DNA from 4 places in the Leeia speluncae genome. Region 3 is predicted to be linked to each of the others. Evidence: predicted binding sites of a transcription regulator. Region 3 holds the regulator's gene; each other region holds the start of a gene.
What was found. The regulator FNR, encoded in region 3, switches genes on or off when oxygen is low (the NO sensors DNR and NnrR bind a similar motif). The targets are predictions, from matches to a motif close to TTGATNNNNATCAA.
Positions count from the first base shown of each region.

Region 1: the regulator FNR is predicted to act here: its motif matches at 1,890-1,903, upstream of LIN78_RS14925 (DUF3149 domain-containing protein).
Region 2: the regulator FNR is predicted to act here: its motif matches at 1,161-1,174, upstream of LIN78_RS01255 (HP1242/YdcH family protein).
Region 4: the regulator FNR is predicted to act here: its motif matches at 1,303-1,316, upstream of LIN78_RS13290 (hemerythrin domain-containing protein).

Region 1 is NZ_JAJBZT010000009.1:125,591-128,738, reverse strand. It holds gene LIN78_RS14945 (RBBP9/YdeN family alpha/beta hydrolase) at 1-257, shown strand, start outside; gene LIN78_RS14940 (YchJ family protein) at 277-669, opposite strand; gene LIN78_RS14935 (YMGG-like glycine zipper-containing protein) at 782-1,156, shown strand; gene LIN78_RS14930 (hypothetical protein) at 1,264-1,575, shown strand; gene LIN78_RS14925 (DUF3149 domain-containing protein) at 1,632-1,811, opposite strand; gene rlmM (23S rRNA (cytidine(2498)-2'-O)-methyltransferase RlmM) at 2,065-3,148, shown strand, end outside.
Region 2 is NZ_JAJBZT010000001.1:268,113-271,260, reverse strand. It holds gene LIN78_RS01260 (methyl-accepting chemotaxis protein) at 1-989, opposite strand, end outside; gene LIN78_RS01255 (HP1242/YdcH family protein) at 1,237-1,479, shown strand; gene ttcA (tRNA 2-thiocytidine(32) synthetase TtcA) at 1,702-2,595, shown strand; gene LIN78_RS01245 (hypothetical protein) at 2,812-3,021, opposite strand.
Region 3 is NZ_JAJBZT010000016.1:17,052-20,199, forward strand. It holds gene LIN78_RS17495 (hypothetical protein) at 1-739, opposite strand, end outside; gene fnr (fumarate/nitrate reduction transcriptional regulator Fnr) at 1,119-1,871, shown strand; gene LIN78_RS17505 (LysR family transcriptional regulator) at 2,025-2,957, shown strand; gene LIN78_RS17510 (sensor histidine kinase) at 2,970-3,148, opposite strand, start outside.
Region 4 is NZ_JAJBZT010000007.1:119,000-122,147, reverse strand. It holds gene LIN78_RS13295 (GNAT family N-acetyltransferase) at 18-743, shown strand; gene LIN78_RS13290 (hemerythrin domain-containing protein) at 834-1,238, opposite strand; gene hemH (ferrochelatase) at 1,409-2,503, opposite strand; gene hrcA (heat-inducible transcriptional repressor HrcA) at 2,580-3,148, opposite strand, start outside.

The DNA of each region.
Region 1 (3,148 bases), on a different contig from region 3:
CTCCAGATACGCTCAAAGAAGGATTTCCAGCCGACATTAAGGGGTACTCAAATATCCCGAATAAGCCACTTCCATTTCGTTCTATCGTCGTTGCAAGCACAGATGATCCCTATTGCGAGTTTTCTAGGGCAATTAAATTTGCGCATGATTGGCAGGCAGATTTTCATTCTGTTGGATCTTGCGGCCATATTAACTCGGGTAGCCAACTTGGCAATTGGCCACAAGGGCAGGCTTGGTTAAGGCAGCTAATGAGCTAATTGCAATCAACCTGATCGTTTATTCAGCTACAGTTCCATCTGTGTAATACCACTGGCCATTCACTTTTTGGAAATTGCTAACTTCATGAAGTTTGTAGGCTTTTCCATTTACTTTATATGTTGCTACAAACTCGACAATCCCTGCATCAGTCGTCGCACTTGAACGGATTATTTTCAAGTTTATCCATTTGAGCGTCTCTTCTTGCTGCTCAAGTAATGGCGGTGTTGGTCGATTATTTTCTGCCCAAGTATTTAGTAAGTATGCTTCTTCCTGAAGTGCATATGCTGTGTAACGTGACCGCATTAGTGCTTCTGGTGTGGGGGGATTAGCTTCTTCTCTAATAAATGGTAAACAGCATTTTGCTGAGAGTAATTTACTGCCACACTGACAGAGACTGTCTTTTTTTTTCATTTTGTACTCCTGAATTCGATATCAATTATAACAAGAGTCTGCTGATACACATTCAGGAATGATTCAGCAACTGCGTTGCATACTACATTCACTGATTAAACAGGAGTACATCATGAAACGCATTCTTTTAGGTCTTTCTATTCTTCTTGCGGCTGGCTCAGTTGGTGCTCGTGAAATTTCTAATAGCACTTGGATTGGTGGCGCCATCGGTGCGGGCGTAGGCGCTGTGATTGGACATGATATTGGTGATCGAGACGGTGCTATTTTAGGTGCTGCGATTGGCGGTGCTGCAGGTGCTGCAATTGGATCAAATTCAGGGCGCAAAACTTATCGTGAACCGGAGCGCCGAATTGTGTATGTTGAGCCGGCGCGTCGTGAACCAAGATACTATGTTGAAGAACGTTATATTGTTGTGCCAAAACATGATCATGGGCGTCATCGTGGTTGGTATAAAAACGATTACAGATATCGTCAATATCGTGACTAATTAACCTGTAATGAATTTGTAAAGCATTGAAAATTAAAGATATTCTTATTGATTGCTAACGTGCTTCCTTGCAATATGTAAGTTCAAAAATTGTGTGGAGTGTGATGATGAATCGATTATTACGATCTTTAGTATTAATTGGAGGCTTTGCAATAGGCGGTGCAACTATGGCTGGTGAAATGCCCGCCTCTCAGCCAATGCCAGAAGGGGGGCATGGTGAACACCATATGCCACCGCCGGAAGCTTTTGCGGCCTGCGAAAACAAAGCCAAATCTACCGCATGTGTTGTTCAAACACCGAGGGGAGAGATGAAAGGGCGTTGCGGAGGTCCGGAAGGCAAAAAGTTGGCGTGCATGCCAGATATGCCTCCTAAAGGTGGAAAGGGAGAACAACCTCCTCCACCTCCTAAGCCTGAGTAATAAAAAAGGTCTGCTATTTTTGCAGACCTTTTTTCATGTAAAGAAGCTTTACTGTATTACAGGCTGGCACCAGGTTTTGTGGTTTTTCCATCGTTTTGATGGGCTGCGGTGTCTTCTGCAACGTGGCGTCTGACGAAATTGAAAATGTAAATACCCATAATCAGCACAAAACCAATAGTAAATAAGCTGAGTAAGCCAATGTCAGTCGTGAATAATTCTTTGAATAGTTCTTGCATGATTTTCTCCCGCAACTATTTGATTGATAAGCCAATTTTTGTATACCTATATATCAATCCTTTTATGGTTTTGATACTTTGATTTTTGTCAATAGTTGCTGCCGAGTCAGACGTACTCTTTGAATTTTGATCAAAAAATACAGATTCGCCGCTGGTTTTGTGGTGAACGTACGCAATACCAGAAACTCTGCTTGCATCGGTCCTACTAGTCAGAGGACAATCTAGGGGTTTATCCATTTCAGGTTTTTATCGTATGACTCAGCCCAAGCGAATGCAGTTTTTTGGCAACCTTCCCATTGAGGCAATCTTATTGTATTGCCGCCCGGGGTTTGAAGCTGAGTGTGCAACAGAAGCAGTAACCGCTCTAGGAGCGGATGAAGATATTACGGTTGTATATGAAGAGTTATCTGGCTATGCGCGTGTATTGATTCCTGGTCACTTGCGCGAGGCTGCGCGTAGTATTCGATTTTCGAGTTTAATTTTCACTCGTCAACTTGTTTTTGAATTTATGTCTTTGACGGATTTACCTGAGAAGGATCGCCTAACTCCAGTTTTGGACGCTTTGCGTCAATTCAATTCGTTTACTGAGCTGTGGCTTGAAACACCCGATACAAATGATGCGAAAGCATTATCTGGGTTTTGTAAACGCTTTGGCGCACGTCTTTATGATGCGATGTTTGAGGAAGGCTTAATTCAAGAAGATCGTGATGGACAACGACTTGTACTGTTTTGGCCAGACATGAAAACAGTTCACTTTGGTGTGGCCCAACAAGGAAACCGAAGTGAATGGGAGCTAGGTATTCCTCGATTAAGAATGCCTTTTGGTGCACCAAGTCGCTCTACTTTAAAGCTAGCTGAAGCAATTCATATTTTCATGTCTGATGCTGATGCTAATCAGCGTTTCAGAGAGGGGATGCGGGCGGTTGATATCGGGGCCGCGCCTGGCGGATGGACTTTTCAGTTAGTTAGCCGTGGTTTGAAGGTGTTTGCAATTGATAATGGCCCTATGAAAGGGTCTATGCAAGGCCACCCGCAAGTGAAGCATTTAAGACAAGACGGTTTTAAATTTAGACCTGATAAACCGGTAGATTGGTTGGTCTGCGATATGGTTGAACAACCTGTTCGTGTGGCAAATCTAATTGTTGATTGGCTTGAAATGGGTTTGGCGAGAGAGTCTATCTTTAACTTGAAGTTGCCGATGAAAAAGCGTTTGGAAGAGATTGAACGTTGTTTTGGCATTATTCAAGGACGATTAGAAGAGGCTGGTATTCAGTACACCCTTCAAGCGAAGCAGTTGTATCACGACAGAGAGGAAATTACGGTGTATGTTCGTAAGC
Region 2 (3,148 bases), on a different contig from region 3:
TGAATCTCTTTCACCGCAGCATCTGCTTGGCTAACCGCCATTTCAGACCGGTCGCGAATGGTACTCGCATATCCAGATACATCCTGAAGCCTAGCTGCCCCAGCCTGAACCTGATGCTTCATCGAGTCTGCAGCACTCGCAAATGAACCGGCGGTACTCGCATTTTGCTGCGCACTCGCTTTTACATGCTGTAAGGTTTGGCGAATTTGTAGAATCAGACTAGACAAACCTTTGGCCATCAACCCAATTTCATCTTCGGCCTTCACTGTCAGTGGCTGGGTTAAATCTCGCTGAGTAGCAATTAATCCAATTTCAGCGGTTAAATGATTGACCGTAGCAGCCAATACTTTGGAGAACCAAAGTGAGAATAATCCTGCCAAGCAGAGCAAAACCGCCCCCATACCTAGGATTTTCCAAAGGCTACTCATCAAAATGCCATGAATATGATCGACGGTTACATCGATCCCGACCACATACCCTTCACCCGCACTCGTCTTCATCGGTAAGAAAACAGAGCGAAATGTACCAAACTTATCGGTGTACTCATCAAACTGTGCGGCACCAGATTTATCTGCCTCAACGACCATTGGGCTAGCATCCTCATACGCTTCTAAATGCTTTGCATAGTTGTCTTTGTCCGTGTCTTCTTTCGTTGCGCCATCATTTAAGTAATAGACCTTCCCGTCTTTCACTTCCATGGTGTATGCAAATTTCAAACCAACATCTCGCGCATAGTTGCCTAGCTTGTTTACTACCTGCAAATACTCAGCTTGCGGCACCCCTTTTGGATCGCGCACACGATGCAAAAAATCATCGCCAAGAATTAGAGGCACAGCATGTGCCGCCGCCACTAACCTTGCATTCATTTCACTTCGAAGATCGTTGAATTTTGCAAACAGTGCATAGCTTCCAAAAGCAATAATCGTTAGCAAATTCATCAACACCAACACGCATAAAATACGTGTTTGTAACCGCAACCGTTTCAGCATTAGAGCCTCCCTGCATAGAATGAACTACGTTTTTATTTTTTTGCCTGCTAATTAATTTTTGGCTTCGCAAACATACCAAACAATTGTTACGAAAAACGCACGACAGCATATCACCATCTGCAATAATCTTAACGTTTCATTACGAATGCATAGCAGTTAACTCTTTACAAATTGATCAACATCAAATCGCGAAAATCCGCAAATGCCTAGACTGAAAGCGTAGTTAAACAAAACAAGGAAAATATAAATGCACGTTGAACATCATCCATTGACTAGTGAATTCCCAGAACTACGTGATCAAATTCATGTATTGAAAACAAGCAATGCGCATTTTGCGAAATTGTTTGAAGAATATGAATCAGTAGATAAATCGGTCTGTCGTGCGGAAGATGGTCTAGACGCTTTATCTGAAGTGGCTTTAGAAGATCTGAAAAAAGAACGTCTTCAACTGAAAGACAAATTGTACGGTTTACTAAAAGCAGTTCAGTAAGCATTACAATCGTTGGCTGCCATCTCCTCTCTCCTGATGGCAGCACATAACCCTATCACCACAAATACTATTCAAATCAAAGCCTTGCTGTATTTTTCAAACTCAATATGAGATAATCCGCGACCTTACTCGTTTTATACCTAGGTTTAGCGAAACATGTCTTCCGCAGATCAAATCATTACAGATAGCAACCCAACTTCATCAGAGGCACTTGAGGACGAAATGTCCAAAAAAGAACGCTATGAGATGAACAAACTGACCAAGCGTTTGCGCCATGCCGTTGGTGATGCGATTAATGATTACAACATGATCGAAGAAGGCGACAAGATCATGGTGTGCTTATCAGGCGGAAAAGATAGCTACGGCATGCTAGATATTCTGATGAGCCTACAACGTGTTGCACCGGTGAAGTTTGAATTACTCGCGGTCAACCTAGATCAGAAACAACCAGGTTTCCCTGAAGATGTTCTACCGGCCTACTTAAAGTCAGTCGGTGTACCATACCGTATCATCGAACAAGACACCTACAGCATTGTAAAACGCGTGGTACCAGAAGGAAAAACCACCTGTAGCCTTTGCTCTCGCCTACGTCGCGGTATTCTTTATCGCGTGGCATCAGAAGAAGGCTGTACAAAAATTGCCTTAGGCCATCACCGTGATGACATCCTTGCGACGTTCTTCTTGAACTTCTTTTACGGTGCAAAACTAAAAGGCATGCCGCCTAAACTGGTTTCAGACAATGGCGAGCACATGGTCATTCGTCCACTCGCTTATGTACGCGAGAAAGATTTGATTCGTTACGCAAAGTTAAAACAATTCCCTATCATTCCATGTAACTTATGTGGATCTCAACCCAACTTGCAGCGTCAAGTTGTTGGTGACATGTTAAGAGATTGGGATAAAAAGCATCCTGGCCGTATTGAAACCATGTTCAGTGCGCTATCTAATGTGATTCCTTCACACTTGAACGATCACAACTTGTTTAACTTTAAAGATCTGAAATCAGATGGAATCTTGCCAGAAGGTGGCGACATGCTATTTGATGAAGAAGAAATCGCACCAACAAACGAACTTTCACGTTTGTTTGCGCCTCAAAAACTAGAGCTTGGTGAATAAGCTAGCTTACGCTATCCCCAAAAAAAACGCCCCACGATGGTTGCAGTCCATATTGGTGGGGCGCGTACCTACACGATGAAACTTTTTTGATTCTGGTCGCAGACAATATCTGCTCCAGAGAAAATTTTCAAGCGTTAAATCAATAAGATAGCATGACAAACTATTCTTGTTGCACGCTTCACAACGATTCCTCGATCTTACCGATTTACCACTAATTTAATCATAACCTAAAATTGCTACATCACGCGTTTCTGGGTGATCTACCGGCCCACTCGCTGCAGCAACAAACGATGATGGCTCGCTTACAGAAAATAAACTTGCACCATTTAGTGAGTCCATTTGTAGCAAAGCCGTTGTGTCTTTCGTACCTTGCTCTAACATTTGCTCAAGCACTTCCATATTCCCCTCTTTATCCTTCTTACGCAACTAGTCTCAATTTAGTTATTCCAATATTTCCGATGTTAATTAATAATCTTGTTATAAATAGTGGAGCAACGTGTATAGGTTGCTGATTTTAAGACTTTCAACGCCAAGCTCAAGAGATAAAAATTCA
Region 3 (3,148 bases):
TTTGCTGACCCAATTTACTAGAAGCCAAGGTCGTTGTTTGAGGTAGGCGTAAACAAATTCTATCTGGCGCCAAATCCATTAAACTTTTGACATACTCAGCGGCCGGTATACCAACAGCATCACCCGCACCAATCAGTACATCTACCGCTAAGTGGCTAACGGCCTGACTTTTCAATCGCCAAAGTGCAGATAACTGACTGGCATGAAAATAAATATCTAAAGGATTAATTGCCTGCAAATAAACATTTGAATATTCAGGAATAAATGCCGGCAATACGTTATTTTCACCTTGCAAACGCAATTTAAAATTAACCGTTCCACCTGTTTCAATTGCACCTTTTCCAACCTTACCCCACCAATTTTGGATAATTTCATCTACAGAAAGTCCATTTAATGGTAATTGTAATGTTGCAGAATTAATTCTCTTACCTTCATAATTGCACAAGCGAATTTCCCATTCACTTGCAATCGCTTTTGAAAGCTGAGTTTCATCACTCACTTTGTCAGGCCAGATTTCTGTCAAGCTAACTGGTAACGACATCCGGCCAACGACAGGTTTCTGCCAAGCGCGATGCAAAGCAGCATCGTTTAATCTTGGCTGACGATATTGTTTAGTGGTAGGAAAGACCGCAATATCTTCTAGCATCAGCGATAGCGGATGATTCCAAGCTCTCGGTACCACTACCGATGGGAATTCTACGTTACTGCAATCGTACTGATCGAGTTTTAAAGGGGTCATGGCATGTGTCTAATGTAATCATGTTATGGCTCAACTATGCCGTTTTACAAAACGCCTCGTCTTGATTTTCATCAAGTTCGCGATATGCCTCTTTGCTAGAGAACGCTCTTCATGCGGTAAAATTTGTTCTATATCAATAGATTGTCGACACCCAATGATTCTTAACATGGATTAACACACTTATTTTCCAATAAAACTTTATTACGAAAACAAATGTGATTAATCAGAAAAAACAATACACAATTACCTTTCATTTTTAATTACCGTTAACGGCGAAACAACAGAAATCACGCAAAACCACTATTTTCTTTGTTAAACCCTCATCGTAATTCATAAATTAGGGTAAAATGCATTCACAGTTTATTTGGCAGCCAACGCAATGACTACTTCAAGCACAATCTCTATTCAAGAAGTTTCTTTAAAGCACCTACGGGTTGCTTGCTCTAGTTGTAGCCTGAAAGAACTTTGCCTTCCCCTAGGTTTATCTGGCGAAGAAATGACCCAGCTAGACTCGCTCATCAGCCAACGCATGCGCATCAAAAAAGGTGAGCATCTGTACAGTGCTGGTGATCCAATGGCTTCTTTATATGCAGTTCGTCTTGGATTCTTTAAGATGAGCGTGGTTTCTGAAGATGGCAGAGAACAAGTAACCGGCTTCCAAATGGCTGGCGAACTACTCGGCATGGATGCCATTAGTAACGATACACATACTTGTAGCGCCATCGCGCTAGAAGACAGTGAAGTTTGCGAAATTCCATTTGCGGAACTAGAGCAATTAAGCCGTTCTATTCCATCTTTGCAGCACAACTTCTACAAAGTCCTATCGCGTGAGATCGTCCGTGATCACGGTGTGATGATGCTGCTTGGCAATATGAAAGCAGAAGAACGTCTTGCTGCGTTCTTAATCAATCTATCTCAACGCTTTGCCTTACGTGGTTACTCTTCTAAAAACTTTATTTTGAGAATGACCCGTGAAGAAATTGGCAGCTACCTTGGTTTAAAATTAGAAACCATTAGCCGTAGCTTCTCCAAGTTCCAAGACCAAGGTTTTATCCGTGTCTCTAATAAAGAAGTGGAAATCCTTGATCTAGAAGCCTTGAAAGCCCTACTTGCTGGATGCCCAGAGAAGTAAAACCGTTCATTCAATCACTTCGTTAGTGGTATGCCACTAACGAAGTGATCTCTCCTCAGCATCTCTCGTTTAATTTGGTAACTAATAAATTCTTCTCGGTTACCCGTCTATCTAGTATTCTTCTCTTCAAGCCAAATAATTAGGATCGACTCCATGCTTAGATTGAGTTTGGAAGCATTGCAGGTACTAGATGCAATTGACAGGGAAGGTAGTTTTTCTGCAGCAGCAGAAGCACTTCACCGAGTACCCTCTGCCATTACCTATATTGTACAAAAACTCGAACAAGACTTAGGCGTTCAGATTTTTGATCGCAGTGGACACCGAGCCAAGTTAACGCAAGCAGGTATCGAATTACTGATTGAAGGTAGACACCTTCTAAAAGCCGCAACGGCTTTAGAGTCCCGCATCAAACGAGCTGCATCTGGTTGGGAAACAGAGCTCACTATTGCCCTAGACACAGTAGTTCCAACGCCTGTTATTTTCCCCTTGCTCGAGCAATTTTATCAGCAAGTAAATGGCACAAAGATTCGGCTAACGCACGAAGTATTTGGTGGTTCTTGGGATGCGCTCGTCGAAGGCCGTGCACAGCTTGTCATCGGCGCCCCCGGAGAATCCCCATCAGAAAATGATCTTGCATGTCACCAAATTGGGCAAATTGATTTTATTTTTTGCGTAGCCCCCACACATGCGCTTGCCAAAGTACCAGAACCATTATTAGCGAGTGACATTATGTGGCACCGCTCCGTTGCCGTGGCAGATAGTTCAAGGCAATTAGCCCCGCGCTCTTCAGGCATTCTCCCTGGCCAAGAAACCTTGCTCGTACCTGATATGCGCACCAAGCTAACGGCTCAATTAGCAGGCATCGCCTGTGGCTACTTGCCAAGAACACTAGCAGAACCCTACTTACAAAGCGGGCGGCTCATTCGCAAAGAAATTAATGAAAAACGAGCGAATGCCCATTTTAATTTAGCGTGGAAAAGCAAAGAAGAAGGCAAAGCACTTCAGTGGTGGATTGAGCAACTATCTACACCCTATTGGTGTAATAAAATTATGGAAAGCTGCGCGCTACTCAATCAGCCGTATTAAACAGCGGCAACCTTATTGTACCGACAATGGCAGTATAATTCTTGCTTCACAGCCGCTCTGATCATGGCGGTTTTGAAGCGCAATTTCACCGCCGTGTAGTTCCACCATATTTTTCACAATGGCTAGCCCTAAGCCTGTTCCTTCATGCCTTGTGGTAAAGAATGGCGTAAAAACTTTATCAGCAATATCTG
Region 4 (3,148 bases), on a different contig from region 3:
TTACTTGGATACTTAACATGACAACACGGACAAATGAATTTAACCAACCGATTGGTGAAGAAGTACCGCAGTGGCAAGCTCGCGAAAAACCGCAACGCATTGTGCTAACAGGCCAATACTGCCAACTCGTACCGGTCTCTCATGATCAACACCTAGATGATCTATATGAAGCCTACACCAGCGCACCAGATGGCCGAGATTGGACTTACCTATTCCAGGCTCCACCCTCAGACAAAACCACATTTAGCCAATACCTGAAAAATGTAGAGACTAGCCAAGATCCATTAGCCTATACGGTTATCGATCTAGCCAGCCAAAAAGCGGTGGGTACTTTATCGTTGATGCGGATAGATCCAACCCACGGGGTAATTGAAGTTGGTGGTGTCACCTTCTCACCCAAACTAAAGCAAACCCCGCTATCCACTGAGGCGCAGTTTCTATTAATGCAGTATGCGTTTGATCATCTAGGCTACCGCCGATACGAATGGAAGTGCGATAGCCTCAATGCACCTTCTAGAAAGGCGGCCTTACGCCTCGGGTTTCAGTTTGAAGGGATATTTAGACAAGCGATTGTCTATAAAGGAAGAAGCCGTGATACCGCTTGGTTTTCTATCATCGATTCCGAATGGCCAACCGTGAAAGCCGCATTAGCCGCATGGTTAGCTCATGCTAACTTTGATGAAAACGGGCAGCAAAAACAGCGTTTAGAAGCAATCCGCCAATCGATTGCAAGTCACACATAAAAAGAGTGAATGGTTGGTTCGCTTCAAATAAAAACGGCCTGTTCCACATTAGAAAGGCCGTTTTGCATTACTGTGAATGACTTAAAATGATTAGTGTGAATGGCTTGCAATCACTTCACCCACTGCAATAAATAGCTTCTCTTCATCGTTAGCATGGTCTTGAAGGCTACGCTGTAAATCACGAGACAGTTCAGCTAGGTTTGCAAAATCCTGTAGTACCATCTTTTTTGCAATATTGTCTAAGGTAACGCGCATTTCATCATGTGCTTTACGTAGTTTTTTAATCGTCGATTCAGTATTTGGCATCGCCTCTACAATACGATTAAAAATCGAGTTTTCTTCCATCGCAAGGTGTGCCAAAAACTCATCACGGAAAGAGTCCAAAGAGCGCAAACAGTCAGTTGTTTGTTTGGTATCTGCGGCAATAATCAATGCTTGTAAATGGCGTTCACAAGCAAAGTGATCTTCTGTGTGCATTTTGGCTAGCGTACTCATGGCGTTCCCCTTGATTAAATGATCTGATTGACGCCAACAATACGCTTGACAAGAAAAATTTCATTTGACCATCGTCAAATAAATAAAGCACTTGAGGTTTCGCCCCAAGTGCTTTGTCGTTTTTAAACATAAACCTGACGAAGATATCGCCAAGCTAGAGAATCCTCTCTTTATTGCTTAGCACCTTTTTCCTTTGCCACTTCCCGTGACTTCATTCTTTCAGCGGGTGACGGCAACACTTTTTCCCAGCCCAGCACTTCTTGTTGGACTAACTGATAAAGGGTTTCAATCAATCCCTCTTCTTCATTCAGACAAGGCACATAACGATATTCACCACCGCCAGCTGCAACAAACTCTGCCTTGCCTTCCATCGCAATTTCTTCCAGCGTTTCTAGGCAATCAGAAACAAATCCCGGGCAAATAATATCCAGCTTCGGTGTTTTGGCTTTCCCTAACTGATGCAATACTTCAAACGTATAAGGTTTTACCCATTCGGCTTTCCCAAATCGAGACTGGAAAGCAATCGTGTATGCCCCCTTGGCCAAACCAAGTGCTTCGGCTAATAAGCGACCCGTTTTGTGACACTCGCAAAAGTAAGGATCGCCCTTGGTTAATGTCGCTTTAGGCACGCCGTGGAAACTCATGAGCAAATGGTCGCCACGACCATTTAATGCCCAATGTTTTTTCACCTGCTTCGCCAATGCTTCTATATAAGTAGGATGATCATGAAAATGTTTAACGGAGCGCACAACAGGCGGGTTACGCATCATCTGAATCGTACGGCCAACCGCATCCATGACAGAACCCGCACTACTTGCCGCATATTGCGGATAGAGTGGCAGCACCACAATGTGCTCGCAGCCTTCTCTCTTCAGTTGCTGCATTTTGTCAGCAACTGAAGGTTTACCATAGCGCATCGCAAAGTCCACTACATAACCCGGACCTTGGCGTTCACCAATCAGCCCTTTTAATAGTTTCATTTGTTTAGTGGTATGGACCATTAACGGCGAACCATCATTGGTCCAAATACTGGCGTACTTTAATGCAGATTGTTTTGGTCTAAACGGCAAAATAAACGCATTTAAAATCAACCACCAAACAGGTTTTGGAATTTCCACAACCCGTGTATCAGACAAGAACTCTCGCAAGTACGGCCTTACCGCTTTGGCAGTAGGCGCTTCTGGCGTTCCTAGATTAACTAATAAAACGCCAATTTTTTTCTCGGAACCATGCTCAAAAGGTGGTTCGGTTACATACTTAGACATAGGCACTCAGGTAAGAGGTTCGGTTTGCACCGAGAAACATGATGGTTGAATCGTTTGAATGATAGACAATCATTCATTACTGAGACAAAGCATTTGATAATAGTTTCGCAGTGACATCTACAATCGGGATCACGCGGTCATACGCCATACGCGTTGGGCCAATCACCCCCAAAGTGCCGACAATATCACCGTCTACCCGGTAACTACTGGTCACCACAGAACACTCTTCAAGCGGAATCATCCCAGACTCACTACCAATAAAGAGTTGCACCCCTTCGGCACGTTGGCTGTTATCTAATAACTGCATCAATGCCGTCTTTTGTTCAAACACAAGGAACAACTGTTTCAATCGATCAACGTTACGAGATAAATCCACGCTAGAAATGAGATTATGCTCACCGCTTAACACCAGATTTTCCTGCTGCTCACTAATCACCGACTCGCCCACTTCTAAGGCTGCGTTCATTAATGCCGTCACATCACTTTGCAGTTGCTTTAGTTCAGCATGCAAACGCTCTCGCATTACCAAAAACGAACAACCCACATAATGCTTATTTAAGAAGTTAGCTGCTTCGAGTAATTCTTCTGCAGAATAGTCTCGCTCCATTTGCAAGAAACGGTTTTGAACAGTGCCATCCGTCGCCA